Regions from separate parts of the uncultured Holdemanella sp. genome, predicted to be linked through region 2. Evidence: riboswitches for the same ligand, from Rfam matches in the RefSeq annotation. Region 2 holds a riboswitch; each other region holds the start of a gene.

Region 1 (5,752 bases), on a different contig from region 2:
AACTATGATTACCGAAGTGTATTTATTATGTTATCCAGTAAGGTTATCTCCAATCGAAGAGGAGTATAAGAAGTCAAATCTTCGTGTATTACATCCAAATCGAAATTATACAATCACATCCATTCTTATGTGTTTCTTCTTTATGTGTTTTGTCGGATGGATCTGGGAAGTCAGTCTTTCAATGATTAGCTATGGAAGATTTGTGAATCGTGGTGTTTTACATGGTCCATGGATTCCTATTTATGGTTTTGGCTGTGTTTTGATTCTGCTTTTATTAAAACGATTTAGAATGCGCCCCAAAGTTGAATTTAGTATGGCCGTACTTCTTTGCGGATGTATTGAATACTTTACTGGACTCGTTTTAGAGCTTACGCATAATGGTCAAAAATGGTGGGATTATACGGGTTACTTCTTGAATCTTCATGGAAGAATTTGTGCGGAAGGTTTATTGGTGTTTGGCGTTGGTGGTATGGCTTTTGTCTATGTGATTGCACCACTAATTGATAACTGGGTTAAAGAACATTTAAATAAAAGATTATCTGCTGCCTGTTTAGTTTTACTTCTTTTATTTGGTGCAGATGTTGTTTATTCGCACTTTGAACCTAATGTAGGAGAAGGTGTTACAGGATGATAAAAAAGTTAAATGGAAATCAAATCAAGATGATTGCGATCATTGCGATGTTTATGGATCATTTCGCAACTACATTTTATCCGAATTATGAAAAATTCTGGTGGCTTTTATTGATACATTTAATTGGACGAGTGGCAGCACCTATTATGTGGTTTATGGTGGTTGAAGGTTATACGCATACGCATAGTTTAAAGAAATATTTAGAAAGATTATTGATTTTTTCAATTATCGCTCACTTTGCGTATAACTTCTGTTTTGGCATATCTTTGATTCCATTTAAAGAATCCTTCTTAAATCAAACAAGTATTATTTGGCCACTATTCTTATCGGTGATTGGTTTATGGGTAGAAGATCAAGATTGGAAAGATGTAAAGAAAATAGGTTGTATTCTAATTCTTTGTTTGTTGGCATTTCCAAGTGATTGGTCATGCTTTCCAGTTCTTTGTACAAACCATATTTACAAAAATCAAGGTAATTTAAAAAAACAAGTATTAGGTATGGCCTTATATATTTCCATGTATGTAATAGTCTATTGTTTATGTATTGATGTAGTTTATGGTTTGTTGCAGTTTGGAATTGTTTTAGTATATCCAATTATGTCTTTATATGATGGAACAAGAGGAAAGAGTACATTTATGAAATGGTTCTTCTATTGGTTCTATGTGGGACATTTAATTTTGTGTGGATTGATTCGTGTAATGATGTAGAGGAAAAACATGTATGAGTAAAAAAGTACGTAGAGTGCCAGTTATTCTGGATGCAGGAGAAATTAAAGATTTACCACAAGAGGATATACAAATGATTTTAAGAGGGGCAGATGAATTGATTTCGACTGGTGGAAGAAGTATGCTGGCGAAAATATTAAAGGGTTCAAAGGATAAAAAGATATTTGAACATAAACTAAATGAATGTCCTGCTTATGGATATTATCAAGATATGAAGTTGGATGATATCACAAAATGCATTGATTGGATGATCAAGAAAGATTATCTCAGAATTGAGTACGATTATCGTCTACCTTTATTGGTGTTTTCAGATAAAGGATGGCAAATCGAAAAAGAAACCTTTGCCCAAGAACTTTATCAGAAAATCTGTTTAGATGTAGAAGAAAAAAAGGCTCGTGTTCTATTTGAGATGAAAGAAGTAAATAGACAGGTTGTCATGCGTGTGCTTGATAAAATAGAGAAAGATGGAACAGAGGAATTTCTACCTTACTTAGAAGCATGGAAGATGTTGGAAGTAAAGAAGGTTGCAGCAAGAATTGCAGAAGTAGAAAATAAGATAAGTAGGCGTATATAGAGGTGCAAAATGAAAATATTAATTTTTGGGATGGGTAACATTGGAAAGAGTACTGTTGGTGAGTTGTTGGCAAAGAAAATAGGTTACGATTTTATCGATATGGATACGAAAATCAAAGAAAAGTATGGAACAATGCTTGGTTTTCAAGATGAATATAATGATCAATATGAACGGGATGAATTGCGTGCAGAAATGATTTCTTCTTGGATTCAAGAAAATGAAAATGTAGTGATTGCCTTAAGTCCTATTGCGTATTTAGATGCATATGAAGATTTCTTTGAAGATTCAGATATTATTTGTTTCGACTTAACGGATCGAACAGAAAATATTTTTAAACGCTTGGTATTCACGGATGATAATGATAATCTTTTGCACATCCCACAATCGTATCTAAATAAGCATAAGGCATATTATATGCGAGAAATACAGGCGGATTTTGATTATTTCCATACTTTATATGCATCAAAAATGGATTCGATTTCAATGGATGGTAAAAGTTTAGATGAAATTGTAGAGGATATATGCCAGAAATATAAATTAGTCTAAGATTGTGATATAATCGATGGGCAAGTAAAAACACACATGACAGGGGTGCAATTGCTGAGAAAAACCCTTATTACCTGATCTGGTTAATTCTAGCGTAGGGAGTCATATCGATTGATAGTGGCACTCTAGGGTGCCTTTTTTATTTTGGAAAGGAGGCAATAATGAAGAAAAATCGTAGAATTGTCATGCCGTTGCTTGTGTTTATTCTAGTGATTGGTAGCTGGGAATTATATGTTCGTGCATTTGATATTTCACTTTATATTTTGCCTAGCCCATCAAAAATCATCAGTACTCTTATTGAGAATATGGATATTTTGATGCAACATTCACTTGTTACATTGGAAGAATCTGTTTTAGGACTGTTGATAAGTACTTTCTTTGCGATAGTGATTTCCATTGGTATGGATCTATCCAAAACATTTAAGACAAGTATTTATCCATATTTAATTGTGACACAAACCGTTCCCATTATGGTTTTAGGACCTTTATTTTCAATTTGGTTTGGATTTGATTTGTTGCCTAAAATCTTGATTGTTATATTTATGTGCTTTTTTCCTATTGCGATATCCTTTACGGATGCTTTGTCGCAAGTGAGTGAAAAAGAAATCAATTTATTAAAAAGTTTTGGTGCCAATCTATTTCAAATCTATAAAATTGTTAAGATTCCTTCTGGTGCCATTGGCTTATTTTCAGGATTAAAAGTAGCGGCTACTTATTGTGTTGGCGGAGCTATTGTAGGTGAATGGCTTTCAAGTAGAGCAGGACTTGGCTATTATATGCTTCGTGTGAAAAATGGGTATATGTTAGATAAAGTTTTTGCGTGTGTATTGATGATTATATTTTGGAGCATCTTATTGAATTTAGGGGTGTCTTTATTGGAAAAAATATTGTTTCCACATTTACGAAAAGGAGAAAGAAAATGAAAATTTTAAAAGCAATGTGTGCAGCTGCAGTTGCGTTAAGCTTAGTTGGCTGTGCTCAAACATCAAATTCAGATGACAAATTGACTAAGGTTACATTGATGTTGGATTATACGCCAAACACAAACCACACTGGTTTTTATGTGGCAAAAAACAAGGGGTATTATAAAGAAGCTGGTTTAGATGTAGATATTATTGAACCAGGTGATAATGCGACAACTTCTATGGTTGCAGCCGGAAAAGCTGATTTTGGCGTTTCTTACCAGGAAGATGTTACATATGCCTTAACTAGTGAAGATCCACTTCCAATTAAAACGATTGCGACAATTATTCAACATAATACTTCTGGATTTGTTTCTTTGAAGAGCGCAAACATCAATTCTGTAAAGGATTTTGAAGGAAAGACATATGCAGGATGGGGAGCACCAAGTGAAGAAGCCGTTATTAAAGCGGTTATGAATGAAGCGGGTGCTGATTTTAGTAAATTAAACATTGTAGGATCAGACGGATCTGGTATTGCAGGACTTAGTGATGAAGTAGGAAAGAATAAAGTGAATCTTGGATGGGAATTCTATGGTTGGGCTATTATTAAAGCGTTACAAGATGGATATGATTTAAACTATATGCCTCTAGCTGATTTAGATAGCCGTTTGGATTACTATACTCCAGTAATTATCACAAACAATAAAATGATCAAGAAGAATTCAGATACAATCAAGAAGTTTATGGAAGCTACTAAAAAAGGATATGAATATGCGATTGATCATCCAAGTAAAGCAGCTGAAATTTTACATGATGATGCTTTGACAGATACAGATTTGAAATTCCTTAAGGAAAGCCAAAAATACTTAAGTAGCCAATATGCAAAAGATGCAGATACATGGGGTGTTATGAAAGATTCTGTATGGGATAATTATACAGATTTTATGTATGAAACAGGATTGATTGATCACAAGATCGATGCGAAAGACCAATATACAAATGAGTTTGTAAAATAATGAAGCTACATGTTGAAAAACTAAATCTTGAATTTTCTGGAAAAGAAATATTGCATGATATTTCTTTTTCTATTCAAGAAGGAGAATTTGTTTCTATTCTAGGTCCGAGTGGTTGTGGAAAATCTACTATTCTAAATGTATTAGCTGGATTGATTGAAGATTATTCAGGACAGCTTTTTGTAGATGATGAACGTATTAAAGGTGTCAGCTCTCATTTTGCGTATATGCCGCAAAATGATTTGTTGCTTGAATGGAGAACCATTTTAGATAATGTATGTTTATATGGTGAAATCAATCATGATAAATCTATGAAACAAAGAGCTTTGAAAGAATTTGAGACATTTGGCCTTTCTGGATATGAAAATGCATATCCTTCTAGTCTTTCAGGAGGTATGCGTCAAAGAGCTGCCTTTTTAAGAACTTCCTTGTGTAAGGCAGATATTCTTTTGTTGGATGAACCATTTGGAGCTTTAGATGTCATTACTCGTAATGATATGCAAGATTGGTTGTTACAATTAAGAAAAAACTACAATCGCACGACTTTATTAGTTACACATGATATTGATGAAGCTTTATATTTATCCGATCGTATTTTGATTTTATCGAATAAACCGAGTCATATCTTGCAGGAAATTGATTTATCCAAAGAGAAGAAATCAAGAGATTGGTTATTTTCTCAAAGTGTTTTAAAAAAACAAATCTATGAATTGTTGAAGGGTGAAAATCATGCATGATGCACATTATCATTATTCAAAAGAAATAAATGCGCTACAGAATGAATTTGATATTTCTGGTATTTGTAACGTCGCAAATGAAAAAGAGTTTGAATTGGTTCAACAAAAACATTTATTCTATTCTTGTGGAGTACATCCTTGGAATGCAAGTTTAGATACCTTTGAATTTATGCTTCCTTTGTTAAAAAAGGCACCCATTATAGGGGAAATTGGCATGGATAGTGTATGGTGTGATGTAGATTTAAAAATTCAAAAAGAAGTATTTGAAAAACAACTTCAGCTTGCACAAGCATTAAATAAACCCGTTATTCTTCATACAAAGGGTCAGGAAAAAACGATACTTGAATTGATTCGTAAATACCCAAATACATATGTTGTACATTGGTATGGATGTATGGATTATGTCAAAGAATATGATGAAGTGGTATCTTATTTTACGATTGGTCCTTCCATTGGAAAAGAAGAGGAAGTAACTCATTTGGTAAAACAAATATCTATGGATAAATTACTTATGGAATCCGATGGTATTGAAGCTGTGAAATGGGCTATTGATAATGATGATTATATAGTTGCTTTAAAAAATGAAATTACTCAGGTTGCTTCGTTAAAAGATAAATCGTATTC
Region 2 (5,752 bases):
ATGAATAATAGATATGATGTGGTAGTTATTGGAGGCGGTCCTGCAGGGCTTGCGAGCGCAATGGCCGCAAGACAAAATGGTGCAAAATCCGTTTTGATTATTGAACGTGATAAGGAGCTTGGTGGGATTTTAAATCAGTGTATTCATAATGGTTTTGGGTTACACCACTTTAAAGAAGAGTTAACAGGTCCTGAATATGCAGGTAAATATATTGATGAAGTTAATAAAACAGATATTGATATTTTATTGGATACAATGGTTATAGAGATTACTCCAGATAAAATGGTGTATTGTTCAAGTAGTATTCATGGATATTTAATGATTCAGGCTAAATCTATCATTTTAAATATGGGTTGTCGTGAAAGAACGCGTGGTGCGATTGCGATTCCAGGTACTAGAGCTTCGGGTGTGTTTACGGCTGGTGCTGCACAGCGATATGTGAATATTGAAGGGTATATGCCTGGCAAAAGAGTTGTAATCTTGGGCAGTGGTGATATTGGTTTGATTATGGCTCGTAGAATGACTTTGGAAGGTGCAAAAGTCTTGGCAGTTGTTGAAGTTATGCCTTATTCGAATGGTTTGAATCGTAATATTGTTCAGTGCCTACATGATTATGATATCCCATTGTATTTAAGTCATACAATTACAGATATTGTGGGTAAGTCTAGAGTAGAAAAGGTTGTTGTTTCTAAGGTGGATGAAAATAGAAATCCAATCGAAGGAACAGAAATGGAATTTGATTGTGACTGCGTCTTATTGTCGGTTGGATTAATTCCGGAAAATGAATTATCAAATGGATTAGGTGTTGAAATGGATACTAGAACACATGGTCCTGTTGTATATGAAAATATGGAGACTTCTATGGATGGAGTATTCGCTTCAGGTAATGTTGTGCATGTGCATGATCTTGTGGATTTTGTAAGTTTGGAAAGTGAAAAGGCTGGAATGGGTGCTGGTCAATATATTTTAAATGGGGAAGTACCTAAAGATCATGTTGTTAGAACGGTAAATGGAAATAATATTTCGTATGTGGTTCCGCAATATATTCGTAAAAACAATGTAGAAAAAAGTGTTGAACTTTCTTTCCGTGTAAGAAGACCGACACAACAGGTAAATATTGTCGTGAAGGATGGGGATACTGTAATCGCAAGGTTTAAAAAAGAGCATGTGATTCCAAGTGAAATGGAGAAGGTATCAATTCCTAAGATGTTGCTTGAAAAAGCAGATAAAGAATTGGTTGTATCTATTGAGGAGGATGCGTAATGAGAGAGTTAATTTGTATAACATGTCCTAAGGGTTGTCATTTAAAAGTTGATGAAGAAAATGATTATAAAGTAACTGGAAATGGTTGTCCTAGAGGTGCAATCTATGGAAAGAAAGAGTGTACGCACCCAATTCGTGTTGTGACAAGTACTGTAAAAATTGTGGGTGCTGAGATTGAGAGATTGAGTGTGAAAACCAATGGGGATATTCCAAAGGAAAAGATTTTTGATGTGATGAAGGAATTGAACCGTGTGGTAGTTAAGGCACCTGTACATCGCAAAGATGTGATTGTTTCTGATATTTGTGGTACGGGTGTTGATTTAGTCGCAACGAAAGACTTATAATATTGCTGTTAAAAAAGGGGAGCTTTTAAGCTGAGAGTAGGTTAGTCCTAGACCCAATAACCTGATTTGGATAATGCCAACGTAGGGAATTATATCTTTTTGATAGTGAGCTGCAGATTGGTTTTCTGCAGCTTTTTTCTTAATGGTGAGAAAATGAATTATTCTATTTTTGATGTGGATGGAACAATACTTGATTCAATGGAAGTATGGAATACTTTGGCGAGTCGATATATACAAAGTTTAGATAGGATTCCAGAAGAAAATCTTGATGAAATTGTTTCCAAAATGAGTTTAGAGCAAAGTGCAGAGTATTTAAAGAAGCATTATAAAATCAATAAATCAGAGGAAGTAATCATTTCTTCGGTGTTGAATCTTATATCCGATTTCTACAAGTATGAAGTGAATCTTATGCCTGGGTTTAAAGATTTTATTTCACATTTTGATTCAATGAATGTGATTGGTACGAGTTGTGATGAAGAGCTTGTAAAAATTGCGTTAAAAAGACTTGGGGTTCTAGATTATTTTAAAGACATTATAACTTGTTCAAAGGTGAATAAGCCAAAGGATGATCCGAATTTTTATTTGGCTTGTGCTAGTACTTTAAAACAAAGTCCGAAAGATATAGTTGTGTTTGAGGATGCAGACTATTGTATAGATGTGGCAAGAAAAGCTGGGTTTAAAGTAGTTAAAATAAAAGATTGGAGAGATTTAGATGCAAAGTGCATTGATAATTGCGGGAAGTGATTCAAGTGGAGGAGCAGGAATTCAAGCAGACATTAAGACGATGTGTGCTAACCATGTATTTGCGACAAGTGCAATTACGGCATTAACAGCGCAAAATACTTTGGGAGTAACAGGTATTATGGATGTAACGCCTGAATTTTTAGGTGAACAGTTAGATGAGATATTTACGGATATTTATCCAGATGCCGTAAAGATTGGAATGGTGTCAAGTTCTGGTTTGATAGAAATGATTGCAGAGAAACTAAAGGAATATAAGGCAAATTAATGATGCGAATGATTTATTATATAGAAATGATTCGTTTACTTGGTTTAAAGGAAAACGTATTCATAATTCAAATACTCATGGTACGGGATGTACTTTATCGAGTGCGATTGCTTCAAATCTTGCGAAAGGATTTGATTTAGATGCTTCGGTAAAACGTGCAAAAGATTATATTTCTGGCGCATTAGAAGCAATGCTAGATTTGGGCAAAGGCTCAGGACCTATGGATCATTCGTTTGCGATAGACAATGAATATACAACAGAATATAAATAATAATAAAAAGAAACCATTCTAGTGTTGGCGTCTAGAATGGTCTCTTTTTGTTTATTATTTTTTTTAGGAGAGAGATATGAATATTGGTTTATTTCTATATTCATTGCCTTATCTTTAAGGCACTTATAGAATAACATTCCTTGTTGTCATAAATTTAGTATAACTTTGGTAAATGTTGTGAAATCAGATTGAATTATGTGAAATTATCAAAATATGCATCTTTTTTTGAAAAACCTCAATTTATTTCGTATATGAGATAGGAGGTGATGAAATCACATGAATAAATCAAAAGATAAAACAATGAAAGAATTTCTAGAAAACAATGCCTATTTTGTCGACTTCTTTAATGCGTACTTCTTTGATGGAGAAAGAGTTCTTAAACCTGAAAACTGTATGGAACTTGATTCAGAGATGAATGATTCAAATATGGATCTAGAAAAGCATGTGGATGTAATTCGTAAGTATAATGATGGAAATTTTTATAGTGCATTCATTATTGAGAATCAAAGTTATGTGGATGCTTCGATGGTTGTAAGAGCGGCTGCATATGAGTTTGTAGCTTATGATCGAATGTTAAAGAAGTCAAAGAAGAATAAAACGAAAGAAAAACTACCCATGGTGCACATTCTAGTATTTTATACAGGCGAAAAGCCTTGGAATGCAGCTAGTAAGCTTTCTGAGTTAGTAGAGGTGGGTGAAAGGTTTGAATCCTATTTTCATGACTACCAAATGAATCTGATTGAAATCGCAGGGAATACTTCATATAATTTTAATGAAGAAGATGTGTATAATCTATTCTACATATGTCGAAGTATTTATGATCAATCTATTTATGAAGGAACGATCAATGGCTTTGGGCTTGTGAAAAGCAGTGTGTTAAAAGTCGTCAAGACATTGACGGATGTAGAATGGTTGGATTTAGAAGAATTAGAGGAAAAGGAGAAGATTGAAATGTGTGAAGCTGAAAAGAGATGGCTTGAAGTAAAGTCAAAGGAATGGGAAGCTGAAGGGATAAAAAAAGGCATCGAACAAGGAATTGAACAGGGTAGTGAGAAAAAAGAACTTGAAATGTATCAAACAATGGTAGACAAAGGATTCAGTATATCAAGTATCGCATCGATCTTCTCAGTAAGTGAAGAGTCGATTGAAAGGCTGTTGATGAAAGCTTAGGCGTAGTTAAATGTGTGAAGAACATTTAGACACTAGAACAAATCTTTGAGATTTCTAGAATGACTTTAAAAATAGAGTTTAATAGATGGATGTGAATTTCGCATCCATCTTCTAGCTAAGTTGAAAAAAATATAGATATATGCAGGATTGATATCATTTAGATAATGATATTTAGTCTTGATATAGACGTTGTTTTAAGAAGTGTGAAGAAGTAGACATTATATGAATAACTAACTATAATAGAACTAGAAATGAGGTACATAAGATGGCAATTATTAAGTTAAATCCTGCATTTAAAGATTATCTTTGGGGTGGGACTAAACTAAAAGAAAATTATGGAAAAAAAACAGATATGAATCCAGTTGCGGAGAGCTGGGAATTGTCTGTGCATCCAGATGGCCCAAGTATTGTAGCTAGTGGAGAATATGAAGGCCTGTCTTTCCCTGAATATTTAGAGAAAAAGGGAAAGAGTGTTTTAGGAACAAAAGGAAATACTTTTGAATTTTTCCCTGTCTTAATTAAATTTATTGATGCCAAACAACCATTATCGATTCAAGTTCATCCGGATAATGAATATGCACTTCGTGTTGAACATGAATATGGTAAGACTGAAATGTGGTATATCTTAGATTGTGAACCAGATTCATTTTTATATTTTGGTGTAGACAAAGAAATTACTAAAGAAGAATTTGAGCGTCGAATTCAAGAAAATACTTTATTAGACGTGTTAAAAGCTGTTCCAGTACATAAGGGAGATGTTTTCTTTATTAAGTCTGGTACAATTCATGCGATTGGTGCAGGAATTCAGATTTGTGAGATCCAACAAAACTCAAATACAACATATCGTGTTTATGATTTTGGTCGTGTTGGAAAAGATGGTAAACCTCGTGAATTACATATTCAAAAGGCGATTGATGTTTCAAATCTAAGTCCGATTGAATCTGATTTTAAACCATGTGGTCCTGAAGAAAAGAATGGGGATTGTGATACTGTTCGTTTGGCAACTTGCGAATACTTTACTACATATGAGTCTACATTGAATGGTACAACAACGCTTCATGTTGATGATGAAAGTTTTGGTTCTATCTTGTTGATTGAGGGCAATGCGACAATTGAAAATAATGGTACAACTTTAGAAGTAAATAAAGGAGATTCTGTATTTATTGATGCGAATAGTGGTAATGTAAAAATCACAGGGAACTGCCAATGGATATATAGCAGGGTTTAATCCCCTGCCTCTTTTTAGTTATGAAAGAATTTCAAAAAGATTTAATCGATTGGTATATCAAAAATCATCGTCCATTAGAATTTCGTTTAAAGAAAGATCCTTATGAAATATGGATCAGTGAAATCATGGCCCAACAAACTCGTATTGAAGCTATGCTTCCATATTTTAAAAGGTGGATACAACAGTTGCCAGATATTGAGAGTGTCGCAAAGTGTGATGATGAAAAGTTAAATAAATTGTGGCAAGGACTAGGTTATTATTCGCGGTGTAAAAATATAAAGAAATGTGCCATAGAATGTGTTGAAAAACACAATGGAAAATTACCTTGTACAAAAGAAGAATTATTAAAATTACCAGGAATTGGCCCATACACGGCAGGTGCCATAGCTTCCATTGCGTATGGACAAAGAGTAAGTGCAGTCGATGGGAATGTGATTCGTGTATTTTCTAGGTTGTATGATATTTGT
Region 3 (5,752 bases), on a different contig from region 2:
TTGTTTCTTAATCAATAATCCCCTGTAATCATTCATGCACTGCCCACCTACTAATCCAAAAAGGAACTCATTATTTGTTCCTAATTATATCACGAATTAAATCTCATCACTGAATGTTGAAAGAGGTTCTAAATACGTCCCTTGTTTTTTAAGCTAAAGAAGTCCCCTTTATTTTTCATAAGTTCTTCAAATGATCCCTGTTCAACAATCCGTCCTTGTTTAAATACAAGAATACAATCAAACTTCTTTAGTGTTTCGTCAAAATATTTATGTGTTACATATAATACAGTTTCTTCTTTTAAATCCAATATTCGATTTTCAATTTCGATGGCCGTCTGTGCATCTAGACTTGCTGTTATTTCATCACACAAAAGTACCTCTTTTAAATGTGCGATTGTACGCGCAATCCCTATTCGTTGAACTTGCCCACCAGAAAGATTACTTCCGTCCTCACAAATATTCTGGTCTAATTTAAATTCTGGTAAATCTACAAATTTCATACATTTTAACAGTGTTTCATCTGTTTGTACAAGCTCCATATTCAAGTTATTTCGAATCGTGTCATCAAATATATGACTTTCCTGATGAATCATAGAAACATTCTTAGAATCCAAAACACTCACATTTCCTTTTTGAACTGGATAATATCCTAAAATCAATTTTAAAATTGTAGATTTTCCGGAACCACTCGGACCAACTATCGCATACTTTTTCCCCTTTTCAAATTTGAAAGATAAATCATCAATAATCATCTTACTTTCAGTATAGCCAAAAGATACATGTTCCAAATCGATATTTCCATCATAGTTTGATACAAACTTATTTGCCTGTCCATGAGAATCGATAATATTCAGTAGTTTCGAATTCACGTCCGACACCGACTTAAATCCAGCAAGATTGCTTGAAATATCATTTAAATTCGAAGTAAAATTATTAGAAACATTTACAATTGGCATCATATATATCATATCTAAATGTCCATATAATATCATCAATCCAATCACCAACATGAAAATCAATTGAAAAGTGGCCGCAATACAATTAGCCCAGTTTCCCGTCAAAGATATTGCCATATTTACATTTTTTTGTTTATATTCCATGTTTTCAATCCATTCTTTTCCTTTATCCACGAACTGTTTTAGAACGCCCAAATCCAATATGATATCGAAATTTTGAAATATCTCCTTTAATTTTGAATTATATATACCTGAATAAGAAGACAATTGGTTCGAATACTTTTTCAATCTTTTTTCCATCATCTTCGGCACCAAAAGTGTTGCTACTGCAATCACAACCATCATGAGTCCTACAAATACATGGATGCGAAGAATGTATATTAAAATAATAACAGACACAATGATATCGACAATCATACTTAATATTGGATAAAAGTAATATTCATCTACCATTTTTATATCATTGGTAAATAGAGATAACTGATTTCCTATCTTCTCTTTTTTAAACGTAGAATACGATTGATTCATCAAACTAGAATAGAGATCTTCATCCAAATCTGTTTTTAATTTTTTCCTATAAGTTGACTTCATTATTGAATTAATAGAGGTCGTCATCAATGTATATACAAGAAATAAAACACTTGCAAAAAGACATGTACCCGCTTTTTCAAAATGATTATTAAATGCAACATCCGATATTAATTGGATTACATACGCCAAAAACAAAGGTACAACCCCCGCAAATAAACTAGTACACAATGTACCTATAAAATATTTTTTATTTCTCAATATATATCGACACATTCTCATCCATCCCCTACTTAATTTAATAGTATATACCTACCACATCCCGTTATCTTTCTTTTTTAACAATTAGCTTCAAAAATTGATTCTTCTACACAAATATGAAAAGTGTTAAAATTAAGTGAATTATGAAGCGAGGAATGCTATGTATTATTTAAAGATCAATGATTCCGATAAAAAGAAAATTGGATACCTAATCCATCTATATCGAACTCAACAATTTAAACATCTATCACAAAATTCTTTTTTGTTAAATGAGTATAATGAGCCAATATGCACTCGACAAACACTTAGTAAAATAGAACAGGGTGTTATTATTAAAAACGATTCTATTTATGAAGAATTACTAAAAAAGGTGAATCTAAAATTCAATACGGATTATTGTATTGAAGAATTCCTGCCAACTTCCATTTTTTCTGATTTATTAAATGCTTGCGATTATTATAATTTAGAAAAGCTTATATCCATCTCTGAATCCTATATAAAACAATTAAATCCATTCAAAGAATACATTTTCTTTCATGAATACTACGAGTGTTTCAAATGGATCTACACCTATTATTCCTCATTTGAACTTCCGACTCTTCAAAGCACTGAATATATTATTTCCCTAAAAAACATTATCAATTCTAACCTCTATGAAGTCATGATAGATCTAGTTTTTAAGAAACGAACAATTAGTGGAATTTATGATTTTTCCTACTTTGATTTTAAAAATTCAAACAGCATGATTAATCGTGGAAACCATATGATGATTTTATATAATCAATCCAAATTGTCTGAAATGCTTGATTATTGTCAAGATTTAGAAGAGGAATATTCCAGTAAAAACAATTATATTCGTCTTCTCGACATTTATTCTCTAAAAGGATTTGCCTTTTCAAATACAGAAAAAGAAAAATTTGAAAAATTAGTTTCTCAAATAAATCATATAGTAGAAGCACACAATTCAAACATACCTAAAATTAAAATATCTCAACTTCTAAAGAATATCGGTCTACAAGCCTTTAGAATTGATATGTACGACATAGCCATAAATTATCTTGAACAATATATAGCTATGGATTCCCCTTATGCGAATATTGTAGGTATCGATTTATGCATTTCTTATCAAAAGACAAATAAAATCAATCAACTTAAATCCTTTATACAATCCAAAGAAGTATACAAAGGTGATAGCCAATACGAAAATCTTTTGAACTACTTCATTTTGAAATATAAATATCAAACTGACAATGATGAACTATCCTATTTTATAGTGAATAAAGTACCTATTATAATCGATAATACTATGGGGAAATATAAACAATTCTTTTATGAAGAATTAAGTATGCTTGTCGAACAAACCAAGCGTTATAAAGACTTGAAAACATATTTAGATTCAACCAGTGATATGTTACCAATTTGAAAAAGCGGAAATCGAACGAGTAATTATTTATCAAACTAATAATAATATTAGATATAAAATACATATTCAATTTCTCATTAGGAACATTCTCTCTATATTATTTGATGTTAGCATATAAATAGGACTAGTCAAAAAGAGAAAATCACCAACAAAGATTATTGAATGATTATTGATTTACTTGTTACAAAGGAACTATAATAAACATGTTGAAAAATGGGGAGCTGAGTGGCTGAGAGTAGGTTCGACCTTGACCCTGAAACCTGATTTGGATAATGCCAACGTAGGGATGATATCTTTATTGTATGTTAGCTGCAGATTAGGTTTTTCTGCAGCTTTTTGTTTTTTGATTAGAATATGGCGGCAAATTGGGGGCACCACCTTATGTCGCATTAAAAAAGTAATGCAGGAAGGAGATAGAAAATGAAAACAGCATTAACAATCGCTGGAAGTGATTCCAGTGGAGGCGCTGGTATCCAGGCGGATATCAAAACAATGTGCGCAAATCACGTATTTGCGACGAGTGCAATTACAGCACTAACGGCACAGAATACATTAGGTGTTACAGGAATTATGGAAGTAACACCAGAATTTCTTGGGGAGCAGCTAGATGCAGTCTTTACAGATATTTATCCAGATGCTGTGAAGATTGGAATGGTTTCTAGTTCTGATCTGATTCATATGATTGCTTCAAAACTGCAGGAATATAAGGCAGCTAACATTGTTGTGGATCCGGTGATGGTCGCAACAAGCGGCGCAAAACTTATTAGTGATGATGCAATTGAAACATTGAAAAAAGAATTGTTGCCTTTAGCAACAGTCATTACACCAAATATTCCAGAAGCAGAAGTTCTAGCGGATATGAAGATTGCAAATGAAGAAGAAATGATTATCGCTGCTGAAAAAATTTCTAAAAAATTTGGATGTGCAATTCTGGTAAAGGGTGGTCATCAAATCAATGATGCAAATGATCTGTTGTATAGAGATGACGCATATACATGGTTTCATGGAAAACGTATTAACAACTCTAATACACATGGAACAGGATGTACATTATCCAGTGCTATCGCATCCAATCTTGCAAAGGGATATGATTTGGATACATCCGTAAAACGTGCAAAGGATTATATTTCTGGAGCATTGAATGCAATGCTTGATCTTGGTAAGGGATCTGGACCAATGGATCATTCATTCGCAATTGATAATGAATATGCAAAGGAGAATGTTCAATGAAAAAAACTTCTTTGTTTGAAAATGCATTGATCTGGTTTGGTGCAGGTGTTTCTATTGCAGAAATACTGACAGGTACATATCTTGCACCTTTAGGATTGAAAAATGGTATTTTAGCCATTGTGGCTGGACATGTCATTGGCTGTATCTTATTGTTCCTGGCTGGTGTTATTGGTGGGAAAATGCGCTTAAGTGCGATGGATTCTACAAAGATGAGCTTTGGACAGAAAGGTTGTCTTTTGTTTGCGGCATTAAATGTACTGCAGCTTGTTGGATGGACAGCAATCATGATTTATGATGGTGCACTTGCGGCAGATGGTATTATGCATACAGGTGCATGGATCTGGTGTTTGATTATTGGTATCTTGATTCTTGTATGGATTGGTGTTGGTATTACAAACCTTGGAAAAATCAATACAGTTGCGATGGTTGCTTTATTTGTTTTGACTTTAATGCTTAGCAAATTTATCTTCTTTGATGGAAACAGTGCAGTTGTATGTACAGAAGCAATGACGTTTGGTGCAGGTGTTGAACTTGCAATTGCGATGCCTTTGAGCTGGCTGCCTTTGATCAGTGACTATACACGTGAAGCGGAAGATCCTGTGAAGGCTAGTTTAGTTAGTAGTATTGTGTATGGAATCGTTAGCTGCTGGATGTATTTGATTGGTTTAGGTGCGGCTTTATTTACAGGAGAATATGATATTGCACAGATCATGTTGAAAGCAGGTTTGGGTATTGCGGGATTATTGATCATTGTATTCTCTACGGTTACAACAACATTCCTGGATGCTTATTCTGCAGGTATTTCTAATGAATCTATCGTGCCAAAGTGGAATGGAAAACACGTAGCAATGGTTGTAACTGTTGTTGGTACAATTGCGGCAATTGTATATCCAATGGATAATATTACTGATTTTCTGTATTTGATTGGTTCTGTATTTGCTCCTATGATTGCAATCCAGATTGCTGATTTCTTTATTTTAAAGAATGATAAAAGAAATGTAGAATTTGATGTACTGAATCTTGTATTATGGCTTGTCGGATTTGTTGTGTATCGCTGTTTTATGCAGATTGATACACCTGTTGGAAATACAATTCCATGTATGATCATTACAATTCTGTTAAGTGTTGTAATTCACAAGATTATCAAAAAGAACAATTAAAATATAGATTTATGAAAAAATGAAAAAGGATGGAATGGAATTCTTGAAAATGGACTTGATTCGATCCTTTTTATATTGACGGTACATATTTGCTTCAGTATAGTTGAAGTATCAAAGGCAATGACGAAGAGCGCTGTTTTGCTAAGAAACTAATAAAAGAGTCCGACATTTGGTGAAAGCGGATAGTGGAAACA
Region 4 (5,752 bases), on a different contig from region 2:
AAGTCAAAGAATACACAGAAGATGAAATCAATGATTTAATTAAAAACAACGAATTTGTTCAACCAATTCATCTAATGGGTTGGCTAATGGTGAAAAAAGGCGTATAGTAAGGGTGAAAAGGAGACATACAAAAAATGGAAAAATTAACTAAAAAAGACATTATTTCTAATATTGCCGAAGATTCTCATTTAACTAAAAAAGACATTACGGAAGTTGTTGACTTAGCATTAACACAAATCTTTGAAGGTTTAAGTGAAGGAAAAACTGTAGATCTTGCAGGATTTGGAAAATTTGAAATTACAGAAAGAAAAGCTAGAGAAGGATTTAATCCATTAACGAAAGAAAAGATTCAAATTGAAGCCAGCAAATCTGTTAAGTTCAAAGTTGCCAAAGCTCTAAAAGAAGCGGTTAATAAATAATATCAAGACAAAAAGCATCCCTAAAGATGCTTTTTAATTACCTTCTTCGATTATTACCACTCGTTGTATAATACTCCTTTTTATTCTGATACATTCTTTCATCGGCTAATTTACTTATTTCTTGAACCGAATCAAAATTTTGTTCTGAAGACTGAACAACACCATACGATACAGATATAGAATTTGAATACTTACCATGCCAATCATGAATAGTCGTATCAAACACTTGTAATATAGAATCTATATTCGATACGGATTCTTGAATCAATACGACAAATTCATCTCCACCAATACGATAGATCTTTCCATAAGAGGCAAACGCAAACTTCATGCAGCTACTAGCCGCACAAATCAGTTCATCCCCTGCACTATGTCCTAGTGAATCATTGGCTTGTTTTAAACCATTTAAGTCTATAGATATATAAACCCATTACGTATTTAAATCTAACTTTTCCATATCCGAATCATACGCACGGCGATTGAAGCATTTCGTCAGTTCATCCGTTTTTGAAGTATACATGTACTTTTCTTTTTCATACTTCTCTTTTAATACTCTAGAAAGCATTAAAACAAGTAAGCATGAAGCTAAAGTCAAATAAATACCGACAATCAATATCGCAACAATATTACTTGAAGAATTTACCGATTCTTCCATAGTTACGGCAACCAAATAATTGCCATGTTTTCGAGATATACATTTACATTTTTTATGATCCAATACGATTCTTTGCATCTTAGATGATGCATTTACATTCGTTAATGTATTTCCAATCTTTGTACGATTCGTAGCACCCTCAATTTTTTTCGTTTTCGTATTTACGACAAAAATTTCCATACCCTTATATACAGGCATATCGGCTACGACATTTGAAATTTGGTTTTGTTTCAACTCCTTTAAAAGACGCTTTGGCGTAATACCCACTTGAACCATATGCGTCTTCGACTCATTCCAAGTGATCGCATACATCATCTTTTTAGCTTCAGCCGTATTTGGTGTGACATCCTGGCATAATGTTAAATCATAATTGTTTAACATTTGTTTAAAGAAAGCCATTTGTTCACCTGAATCAAAGCTATATCCAAAATATTTAGATATCGAACCTGAATATATCGTTCCCGTATCATCAATCAAATGAATTTCATCAACAGACATCAAAGATGCGATCTTTTGAAGTTCATCAATATCATATTCCACTTCCGGCTTAGCATCTACAATATAAGATATGGCCTTAGCACGAACAATATAATCATCTTTTAAAGATTTGACAAATTCACCTTCACTCGAATCATTCTTATCAATAACCGCAATCACACGATCCAATAATACATTGGATGTTGTTTGTGCATTTTTATCGTTCACATATTTAAGAATACACGTTTCAAGTATAAGAGCTACGGCAACAATGGTGATTGAAAGTATTAATATTTTTCTTTTCCTCATACTTATTATTGTAGGTTATATTTTACAAAAATAAAAGTGGCATTTGTTATGCCACAATTTTTTGAATTGATTGTATTAATTCTTCAGCCGCCTTTTTTGTATCCTTTTGATCCATAATGGCCGATACAACACAAACCCCTTGAATAGGACTTTTTTCTAAAACAGAAAGATTATCTTTATTTAATCCTCCAATCGCACAAACTGGAATATTGACAGCTGTACAAATATCATTTAGTGTTTCAACACTTGTAATCTTTGTCTTCACATGCGTCTTTGTCGGATAGATGGCACCACAACCTAAGTAATCAGCACCATCGGCTTCTGCTTTTTTGGCAACCTCTACTGTTTTTGCGGTAGCCCCAATAATACAATTTTCACCCATAATTTTACGAGCAATGGAAATAGGCATATCTTCATTTCCTAAATGAACACCACATCCTACAGCCATTGCGACATCGATACGATCATCAATAATTAATGGAATATGATAAAAATCAGTAATCTCTTTTACTTTTAAAGCGAGTTCATAATACTCTAAAGTCGACTTATTTTTTTCACGAAGCTGAATGATTGTTGCGCCACCAAGACATGCTCCTTTTACTTTATTTAAGAATGTTTCTTCATCATACCCATCTGAATTAGTAATAAAATATAATGTATAATCTACTTTTTTCATCCTAACACCTCAATTTTAAACAAAGATTCATCAAAACTAGTAAGCTTATAGATTTCATCCATAAAATGCATATGGAAAGTTCCTGGACCATTACACTCTGTCTTTTCTGCCGCTACCTCATAATAACAAGTTGCCTTTACACAAGCATTAAGCGGTGGAAAACTAGCCAAAAATGTAGCAATCGCAACATTTAACATGCATCCTGTTCCTGTAATTCTTGAAAGCATGTCACAACCATTTGAGATTAAATTCACTTCTTTACCATCTGTAATGACATCAATTTTACCGCTACACACAACTACACAACCAAGATTTAAAGCCATATCTTTTAGCCACTTACAACTTTCATAAATATTCTCTTCATCTTGAATATCTGCATCTACACCATGCGCATGACTTGTCATTCCATAAAAAGCCTTACACTCACTGATATTGCCTTTAATGACGGTTGGGCAATATAAAGAAACAAGTTCTTTGGCATAATTCAATCGAAGTGTTGAACAAGCCACTCCAACTAAATCTAAAATGAATGGAATTTTATTTTCTTTGGCACACTTAGCACTAATCATCATAGACTTAGCTCTTACATCATCAAAGTTACCTAAATTTAATGCCAAAGCCGCAGAATGGCAAGTGATATCATCAACTTCATCGGGGTGACAAGCCATAATTGGCTTAGCCCCCAAAGCTAATATAAGATTTGCACAATCATTAATTGATATCGGATTTGTGATACAGTGAATCAAATTATTTGTTTGTTTCAACAAATTTTTGCACTCCTAACTTTCTTTGAATATTTTCTAGGATACCACTACGAGACATTGACTTCAATAGAACATACGCAATACTTCCACCGATAATTGTACCCATTAAAAAGCTAGGTACATAGAACATCCAAGTAAGTCCAGTTCTACCCCATAAATAAGTCATTACTGGATATGAAAGAACAGAACCAATTAAACCAGTACCAATGATTTCACCAAGTACGGCAGCCCAGATTTTTCCTTTACTAACACGATATAAAATACCAGATAATGTAGCTCCAAAAATAGCTCCCGTTAAAGCCAATGGTGGAATTCCCATTACAGCCATACGAATTAAACCAATAGCTAAAGCACAAAGAAATGAATACCAAGGCCCCATAAATACAGCCATTGTGATATTAATAAGGTGTGCCATAGGACACATTCCTTCCACACGTAAAATGGGTGAAATGACCACTCCAACAGCTACCATCATTGAAAAAAAGACTAGGCTTAATAAGTAATTGTGTTTATTCATAATACTACCTCCTACAGATACAGATGGCCTAGAAAACACGCAAAAAACCATCTGTGGTTTCGGTATTAGACAAACAGTCCTCTCTCATCCTGTCAATTCAGGCTCCCTCGCTTGTTTTCTATACTCTAGGCGCTCCCCTACAGTAAGGTAGTAAAATAAAAAGACCTGCAACGTAAAAAGACAGGTCAAAAACACATCTATACTTCCTACGCCGGCATTATCCGTCAGGTTTAATGGGTCGAAGTCGAACTTCCTCTCAGCAATAGCTCCCCAGATTTATTTACTACATTTAGAATTTTAGTACAAAACAATACAAAGTGCAAGCCAATATGTAATCAATCATGAAACAATACAAAAATTATTTCTTATCTATCTTCTTATTCTATATGTTGTATTTATTATTCAAAACCATCCTATCTCAAGATAATTAATGCTTATTTTAGCTTTTCAACAACTTTTAAAAACTTCTTCTCATTCATAACATCATTCGTTACATAATCACCATTGTAAAATAGCGCATATGTGGTGATAGGTGTTGGCGCATTTTGCGCCTTTTCTTTTGTATCTAGATGAATCGCTTTAAATTCTATATTTTGTTTTTTTGAAACATTCTCGATAATCGGAGCATACTTCGCATTAAAAGGACATTGGCTTGTATAATACAAGACAAAACCAGACTCTTCGATATGACATTCTTTCGCACAAGATTTAAATTTAGGTGCATCCGAATCATTAAAAGCTAAATACCACAATTGTATTCCATTGCTCGCTTCATCACACACTTTAAAACCTTTATATGTTAAAAACTTAGGATCTGCAAGATACGGCATTTTCTTTTTACTAGATAAGATACAAATTCCATCCATTCCCTTCTTCTTGCTGCCCTCAATACACATATTTAATAATTCATTGGAATATCCATGTCCCTTTAAAGATCCAGAAACCCATAGACAATCAATATACATATAATGATCTGCAGTGAGTGGAATCCACGCATTGTTTGCCGGAATATATTCAATAAAACATTTCCCTCTTACACTTGATTTAATAAAGACAAGACCTTCTTCAAAACGACAAGACAACCAATCTTTCTTTGATCTTACTTGAACATCTGAATTATTACTTATGGCACAACAAATGTGTTCTTGTTCTATATTTTCTTTTGTGACATATACATAATCCATGATTCAACACCTCAAAATCAGTATACTAAAAGAAGTTGAAATCAATCAACTCAAAATTACTGTTTATATCAGTTTCATCTTAATGATTCATTATCAGGTATTCGTGTAATTTAGTGTCAAAAATCGATAAAAATACATCGAAAATTATACGATTATTTTATATATAATCACGCTAAACAACACGTAACATATAAAGGAGTTGAAATCAATCAACTCCTAAGTGTTTTATTTATCGAATTTAATGACAGCCTGTGCAGCAGCAAGTCTAGCGATTGGTACACGATATGGTGAACAAGATACGTAGTTCAATCCAACTCTATGACAGAATTCAATACTTGCTGGATCACCACCATGTTCTCCACAAATACCTAATTTAATATTTGGACGAGTACTTCTTCCAAGCTCTGTAGCCATCTTAACAAGTTTTCCAACACCTCTTTGGTCTAAGTGCGCAAATGGATCGGATTCAAAGATTTTCTTGTCATAGTAATCTTGTAAGAATCCACCTGCATCATCTCTTGAGAATCCAAATGTCATCTGTGTCAAGTCATTTGTACCAAATGAGAAGAATTCAGCTTCTTTTGCGATTTCATCTGCTAATAATGCAGCACGAGGAATTTCAATCATTGTACCAACATGATATTTCATGTCGAATTCTGATTCTTGAATCAACTTGTCAGCTACATCACATACAACTTTTTTAACATAACGAAGTTCTGCAACATCACCAACTAATGGAATCATGATTTCA

Evidence for each region. Region 2 has a riboswitch for thiamine pyrophosphate ahead of Q3907_RS05580 (HAD family phosphatase). Riboswitches for the same ligand answer to the same signal wherever they lie in the genome.
Region 1: another riboswitch for thiamine pyrophosphate. It lies ahead of Q3907_RS02300 (ABC transporter permease); the one in region 2 lies ahead of Q3907_RS05580 (HAD family phosphatase).
Region 3: another riboswitch for thiamine pyrophosphate. It lies ahead of thiD (bifunctional hydroxymethylpyrimidine kinase/phosphomethylpyrimidine kinase); the one in region 2 lies ahead of Q3907_RS05580 (HAD family phosphatase).
Region 4: another riboswitch for thiamine pyrophosphate. It lies ahead of thiW (energy coupling factor transporter S component ThiW); the one in region 2 lies ahead of Q3907_RS05580 (HAD family phosphatase).

What each region holds. Positions count from the first base shown of each region.
Region 1 covers NZ_CATVYQ010000007.1:13,220-18,971, forward strand. The annotation lists gene Q3907_RS02280 (DUF975 family protein) at 1-631, shown strand, start outside; gene Q3907_RS02285 (TraX family protein) at 628-1,338, shown strand; gene Q3907_RS02290 (RQC-minor-1 family DNA-binding protein) at 1,352-1,930, shown strand; gene Q3907_RS02295 (shikimate kinase) at 1,940-2,476, shown strand; TPP riboswitch at 2,508-2,594, shown strand; gene Q3907_RS02300 (ABC transporter permease) at 2,638-3,399, shown strand; gene Q3907_RS02305 (ABC transporter substrate-binding protein) at 3,396-4,394, shown strand; gene Q3907_RS02310 (ABC transporter ATP-binding protein) at 4,394-5,128, shown strand; gene Q3907_RS02315 (TatD family hydrolase) at 5,121-5,752, shown strand, end outside.
Region 2 covers NZ_CATVYQ010000023.1:1,164-6,915, reverse strand. The annotation lists gene Q3907_RS05590 (NAD(P)/FAD-dependent oxidoreductase) at 1-1,263, shown strand; gene Q3907_RS05595 (NAD(P)/FAD-dependent oxidoreductase) at 1-8, shown strand, start outside; gene Q3907_RS05585 (DUF1667 domain-containing protein) at 1,263-1,607, shown strand; TPP riboswitch at 1,613-1,712, shown strand; gene Q3907_RS05580 (HAD family phosphatase) at 1,761-2,351, shown strand; partial or broken gene Q3907_RS05575 (hydroxymethylpyrimidine/phosphomethylpyrimidine kinase) at 2,320-2,887, shown strand; gene Q3907_RS05570 (Rpn family recombination-promoting nuclease/putative transposase) at 3,164-4,057, shown strand; gene Q3907_RS05565 (type I phosphomannose isomerase catalytic subunit) at 4,323-5,285, shown strand; gene Q3907_RS05560 (A/G-specific adenine glycosylase) at 5,306-5,752, shown strand, end outside.
Region 3 covers NZ_CATVYQ010000062.1:401-6,152, reverse strand. The annotation lists gene Q3907_RS09715 (helix-turn-helix transcriptional regulator) at 1-36, opposite strand, end outside; gene Q3907_RS09710 (ABC transporter ATP-binding protein) at 129-1,760, opposite strand; gene Q3907_RS09705 (hypothetical protein) at 1,906-3,168, shown strand; TPP riboswitch at 3,373-3,472, shown strand; gene thiD (bifunctional hydroxymethylpyrimidine kinase/phosphomethylpyrimidine kinase) at 3,589-4,398, shown strand; gene cytX (putative hydroxymethylpyrimidine transporter CytX) at 4,395-5,558, shown strand.
Region 4 covers NZ_CATVYQ010000001.1:38,776-44,527, reverse strand. The annotation lists gene Q3907_RS00240 (NUDIX hydrolase) at 1-107, shown strand, start outside; gene Q3907_RS00235 (HU family DNA-binding protein) at 135-419, shown strand; gene Q3907_RS00230 (GGDEF domain-containing protein) at 457-834, opposite strand; gene Q3907_RS00225 (GGDEF domain-containing protein) at 850-1,860, opposite strand; gene thiE (thiamine phosphate synthase) at 1,907-2,536, opposite strand; gene thiM (hydroxyethylthiazole kinase) at 2,533-3,303, opposite strand; gene thiW (energy coupling factor transporter S component ThiW) at 3,284-3,817, opposite strand; TPP riboswitch at 4,004-4,100, opposite strand; gene Q3907_RS00205 (YoaP domain-containing protein) at 4,252-5,001, opposite strand; gene ppdK (pyruvate, phosphate dikinase) at 5,227-5,752, opposite strand, start outside.